Linked DNA regions of Pelobacter seleniigenes DSM 18267. The protein of the gene in region 1 binds, or shares a complex with, the protein of each later gene. Links are inferred from orthologs where the notes say so. Each region holds a gene or a part of one and is shown in the gene's direction. Other genes may lie near its edges.

Region 1 (3,093 bases):
TCTCTCTGCGGGAAGTTACCCTGTTCAGGATTCAATTGCGGGCCATTCTGCGGGCCTCCCATTACGGCAAGGTCCGTATCATGTTTCCCATGATCAGCGGGGTTGCGGAAATCAGGGCCTGTAAACGCATGCTGCGGGATGCGGCGGTGGAACTGGAGCAGGAAGGATTGAAATATGATCCCGATCTCGAAGTTGGTATCATGGTTGAAACGCCATCGGCTGTATTGATTGCACCGCTGCTGGCCCGGGAGGTTGATTTCTTCTCCGTCGGAACCAATGATCTGATTCAGTATTGCCTTGCCGTGGATCGGGGGAATGAGTATGTTGCCTATCTTTACGACCCCCTGCATCCAGCCATCCTGCGGGCCCTGAAGGCGACTTGCGATGCTGCCAACAATGCCGGAATTCATGTGTGTATTTGCGGAGAAATGGCTGGTGAGCCGCTCTACGCTATGGTCCTGGTCGGACTCGGCTTTCATGAACTGTCTATGAATCCGTCCTGCGTACCGCGGGTTAAGCGGGTGTTAAGGCAAGTTTCCCGTCGCGATGGTGAATTGCTGGTGGAAAAACTGCTGCAGCTGGCAACCAGCAAAGAGGTGTCCTGCCAGATTGATGAAGACATGCGCAAGCTGCTGCCGGACATTTTTGACCGCCCCATCATCTAAGCCGTTGCTGCTATCAAATCAAATCGCCAAGCGGCCAGAAGCAGACCGGTTTTGACCGATCTGAAATGAGCGGATATCATTTTCAGGTCCAGGAATATAAAAAAGGTTGACTCAAGAGGCTTAACCTCATTAGTATCCGCAGGTTTTTAACACTTTAAGACGTCAGTAGGAGGACATTCACTATGGCCATGACCGATTTTCTTTTTACTTCGGAGTCCGTCAGCGAAGGACATCCTGACAAGGTTGCCGATCAGATTTCCGATGCTGTACTTGATGCTATTCTGGCTCAGGACCCGAATGCCCGCGTGGCTTGTGAAACCTTGGTGACCACCGGGATGGCTTTTATCGCCGGGGAAATTACCACGACGGCCTATGCAGATCTGCCAGCTATTGTGCGGCAGACCATCAAGGAGATCGGCTACTGCGATTCCGCCATGGGGTTCGATTATGAGACCTGCGCGGTCATGACCTCGATTGATCAGCAGTCTCCGGATATCTCTCAAGGGGTCACCGCCGGTGAGGGTCTCTATAAAGAGCAGGGCGCCGGAGACCAGGGCTTGATGTTTGGGTTCGCTTGCAACGAGACTCCGGAACTGATGCCCATGCCGATTACTTTCGCCCATAAATTGACCAAACGGCTCGCCGATGTTCGCAAAAGCGGTCAGCTTTCCTTTTTGCGGCCGGACAGCAAATCCCAGGTGTCGGTCCAATACGTCGATGACAAACCGAGCCGTATCGACACCATCGTTGTCTCGTCACAGCATAACCCGGACGTGACCTATGAACAGCTGCAGGAAGCGATTATCGAAGAGGTGATCAAGCCGACCCTGCCGGCTAAACTGCTGGATGACAAGACCCGCTTCCTGATCAATCCGACCGGTCGCTTCGTTGTCGGCGGACCGATGGGGGATTGCGGCCTGACCGGGCGAAAAATCATTGTCGACACCTACGGCGGACACGGCTCACATGGCGGCGGAGCGTTCAGCGGCAAAGACCCTTCCAAGGTTGACCGGAGCGCCTCGTATATGGCCCGTTATATTGCCAAAAATATCGTTGCCGCCGGACTGGCACGGAAGTGTGAAGTGCAGTTGGCCTATGCCATCGGCGTCGCTGAGCCGGTGTCGGTGATGATCAACACCTTCGGGACCGGCAAAATTCCGTCCAATACGATCGCCGGGATTGTGCGGGAAGAGTTCGATATGCGCCCGGCCGCCATCATCGAGCAGCTCGACCTGCTCAAACCGATTTATCGACAGACCGCCGCTTATGGCCATTTCGGTCGGGAATTGCCAGGCTTTACCTGGGAAGTTACTGATCGCGCCGAATCGATCAAGGCCCGCGCCGGGTTGTGATGATTGATATTGGCAAAGGCCGCCCTGGTCTTTGCTAAACACACTTCGCAAAAGCGTGGTTTTGCTACACTTGCAACCCCAAGGAGACGATCTCCTTGGGGTTGTCTTGTTCAATCTTTTAATCCCGCACTCTTTTCAAAATGTCCTGATAGGCATCGATTCGGCGATCGCGCAAAAACGGCCAGATCCGGCGGATCTGTTCGCTTCGGTCCAGATCGAGTTCCAGGGTCAGGACGTCTTCCTGATCACCGGCCTGCAGTAGGATTTCCCCTTGTCCACCGGCCACGAAACTGTGACCCCAAAAACGGGCCCCGGCAGTCTGGCCGCTGGGGTCGGCTTCAAAACCGACCCGGTTGACCGCAACCACGGGGATCCCATTGGCAACCGCGTGGCTGCGCTGAATCGTGATCCAGGCGTCCCGCTGGCGCTGTTGCTCTGCTTGGGAATCGGCCGGATCGAAACCGATGGCCGTCGGATAGATGAGGATTTCCGCTCCGGCCAGGGCCATCAGGCGGGCTGCTTCAGGATACCACTGATCCCAGCAGACCAATACCCCGAGCCTGCCGAGGGAGGTCTGGATCGGGTTGAAACCGAGGTCGCCGGGAGTAAAATAGAATTTTTCGTAGTAGCCCGGATCGTCCGGGATGTGCATCTTGCGATATTTCCCGGCAATGCTGCCGTCGTTTTCTAACACCACCGCGGTGTTGTGATAGACCCCGGCCGCTCTTTTTTCGAACAGGGAGAGCACCAGAACCAGGTTCAGCTCTTTGGCCAGCGCTCCGAACTGCTCGGTGGCCGGACCGGGAATGGGTTCTGCCAGATTGCACAGCGCGGGATCTTCGGTCTGACAGAAATAGGGACCGCAATGCAGTTCCTGCAAAATAACCAGCCGGGCGCCCTGTGCTGCTGCCTGACGAATTCCCTGGAGGCTTTTGTCGATGTTGGCCTGACGGTCTTCCTGGCAGCTGTGCTGAACGAGGCCGATGGGCAAGGTTCTCATTTCAGAACTCCTTTCGGGATCTGCATGGTAATGCAGTGCAGGGAGCCATGTTGCCTGATCAGAGGGCGGCAATCAA
Region 2 (2,923 bases), on another replicon or contig:
CTTGACAATATTGGCGTGGCTATTATTATTACCCGTTGTTAGCACTCAAGCCATTCGAGTGCTAACAACGGGTTGAGACAACCGGCTCGTAGCGATGTCAGCCTCAGGCAGCTTCGCCTGGGCGCTTGTCGTTCGATTGAAAACTATAGCGGCCATTGGCCACATTAATGTAAGTGAAAGGAGAAATTCAGGATGAACATCAGACCGTTGCAAGATCGTATTATCGTGGAGCGTGTTGAAGAAGAGACCAAAACCGCAGGTGGTATCATTATTCCCGACACCGTCTCCAAAGAAAAGCCCCAGGAAGGTAAAGTGATCGCCGCAGGAAAAGGCAAAGTCACTGCTGAAGGTAAGGTTCTGCCCCTGGATGTCAAAGAGGGTGACCGCGTTCTGTTCGGCAAATACGCCGGCAGCGAAATCAAGATCGACGGCAAAGAATATCTGATCATGCGTGAAGACGATATTCTCGGAATCGTAGAATAAATATCAATTTCTGTCGATTGGGGCTGCCGCAGCGCTGGCGGCCTGACTCAAATCAAAAAAAGATCAGACAGATATTTAACCGAATCAGAACCGTCATAAGAAAACGGAGGATTTAAATACCATGGCAAAAGAGATTTTATTTTCCCAAGATGCACGCGCCAAGATTCTTGACGGCGTCAACACCCTCGCGGATGCGGTCAAAGTGACCCTGGGTCCCAAGGGCCGGAATGTTGTTATTGAAAAATCGTTCGGTGCGCCCCTGATCACCAAGGACGGCGTCACTGTCGCCAAAGAAATCGAACTGGAAGACAAGTTCGAAAACATGGGTGCCCAACTGGTTAAAGAAGTTGCTTCCAAAACGTCTGACGTCGCCGGTGACGGCACCACCACGGCAACTGTGCTGGCCCAAGCCATTTATCAGGAAGGCGTTAAACTGGTCACCGCCGGCCACAGCCCGATGGAAATCAAGCGCGGGATCGACAAAGCTGTGGTTGCTGCGGTTGAGGCCCTGCAGGGTTTGTCTAATCCTGTCCAGGACCACAAAGAGATCGCCCAGGTTGGCACCATCTCCGCCAACAGCGACGAAACCATCGGTAACATTATTGCCGAAGCAATGGAAAAAGTCGGCAAAGAAGGGGTTATCACCGTCGAAGAAGCCAAATCGATGGAAACCTCTCTTGAAACCGTTGAAGGGATGCAGTTTGACCGCGGTTATCTGTCACCCTACTTCGTGTCCGATGCAGAGCGGATGGAATGTGCTCTTGACGATCCGTTGATTCTTATCTACGACAAGAAAATCAGCACCATGAAAGACCTGCTGCCCGTGCTTGAGCCGGTCGCCAAGCAGGGCCGTCCGTTGCTGATCATCTCCGAAGATGTCGATGGCGAAGCGCTGGCAACCCTGGTTGTTAACAAACTGCGTGGGACCATCAACGTCTGCGCCGTTAAAGCTCCCGGCTTCGGCGATCGTCGCAAAGCAATGCTCGAAGATATCGCTGTTCTCACCGGCGGCCAGGTGATTTCGGAAGAAGTCGGCTTCAAACTGGAGAACGCAACCATCGATATGCTCGGAACTGCAAAGCGTGTTGTCGTTGACAAAGAAAACACCACCATTATCGACGGTGCCGGTGACGAAGTTGCCATCGAAGGCCGCGTTAAAGTGATTCGTGGCCAGATCGAAGAAACCAGCAGCGATTACGACCGTGAAAAACTGCAAGAGCGTCTTGCTAAACTGGTCGGCGGCGTTGCCGTGGTTAAAGTCGGTGCTGCAACTGAAACTGAAATGAAAGAGAAAAAAGCTCGGGTTGAAGATGCCCTGCACGCAACTCGCGCCGCAGTGGAAGAAGGCATCGTCCCTGGTGGCGGTGTTGCCCTGATCCGCTGCCTGCCGGCAGTCAAAAAGCTTGACCTCCCAGGCGAGCAGCAATTCGGTGTCCAACTGGTGCTGCGTGCCCTCGAAGCACCGCTGCGGCAGATTGCCAAGAACGCTGGCGTTGAAGGCGCTATCGTTGCCGACAAGGTGCTCAATGGTGAAAAAGCTTTCGGCTTTAACGCTGCATCTGACGAATACTGCGACATGCTCAAAGCCGGGATCATTGATCCGACCAAAGTGACCCGCAGTGCCCTGCAAAACGCTGCTTCGGTTGCCGGTCTGATGCTGACCACCGAAGCCATGATCGCTGACAAGCCGGAAGAACATGCTGCACCGGCAATGCCTGGCGGCATGGGTGGCATGGGCGGCATGGGCGGCATGATGTAATTCAGCCGGTCAACGCCTGAACCTCGAAGCCCTGTCGGAGAATTCCGACAGGGCTTTTTTTATACGATCAACTAAATTTGACGTAGAGTTGTGTCCCGGAGGCTATTGGGATCGTTGCGGCGCTGTCCCTATCGGGGGCCGGATTGATTAACAGAGAATATATAATTGAGACTGTTCTCGCGGTAGCGGCTTGACCAGCAGGACCTCTTCGCCGGCGTCCGTCAGGCAGAGGACGGCAACACTGTTTTCCTCTTTGCCTTTTCCGTAAGAGGCCACAATGGCCGCCGCCGTACTCAGTGCGGCACTGTCCGCCGGACCGCTGACCAGGCCGAGGGGGCCGCTGAAATCTTTGCAGCGCAGTTTGCTGTGCTCAGGTTTGGCCAACGCCTGCAGGCGGTCATTGTCTGCTTGATTACGCCCCAGAATCAGCTTGACCGTTTCCGTCAGCCGAAACTGGCGGCCGGCTTTGAGCAGCTCGACATCATTAACCGTTGCCGTGGGATCATGTTCAAGCAGGTCGCGCAGCTGGTTGGAAAAACCCTCTTCAGTCAGCAGGCAGCCGCCGGCCGAAGGCGGGTAATTGTGATATCCCCATTCTTTAGCCAGTGCCTGCTGTCGCTTGCGCGACCGGCCCTGGATATCCAGCAGTTGCTCCCGGTCGACCAGTCCTTCCCGTTCCAT

What was found.
Region 2: the proteins of metK (region 1) and groL are in contact, whole or in part, in a cryo-EM structure (PDB 8P4O), measured with the Escherichia coli proteins. The link is inferred for Pelobacter seleniigenes DSM 18267 from one-to-one orthologs.

Annotation. Positions count from the first base shown.
Region 1 is NZ_JOMG01000001.1:461,675-464,767, reverse strand. The notes cover bases 102-2,932. They hold metK (methionine adenosyltransferase), read left to right. Parts: upstream 102-847; coding sequence 848-2,017; downstream 2,018-2,932. Other genes in these bases: N909_RS0102030 (carbon-nitrogen hydrolase), read right to left, coding at 2,136-2,932; ptsP (phosphoenolpyruvate--protein phosphotransferase), read left to right, coding at 102-665. In the rest of the region: more of ptsP, read left to right, coding at 1-101; more of N909_RS0102030, read right to left, coding at 2,933-3,017; N909_RS0102025 (agmatine deiminase family protein), read right to left, coding at 3,014-3,093. UniProt on the Escherichia coli protein: Catalyzes the formation of S-adenosylmethionine (AdoMet) from methionine and ATP.
Region 2 is NZ_JOMG01000002.1:2,043,893-2,046,815, forward strand. It holds groL (chaperonin GroEL), read left to right. Parts: upstream 1-604; coding sequence 605-2,242; downstream 2,243-2,923. Other genes in the region: N909_RS25905 (hypothetical protein), read left to right, coding at 1-42; groES (co-chaperone GroES), read left to right, coding at 193-483; N909_RS0112140 (thiamine biosynthesis protein), read right to left, coding at 2,390-2,923.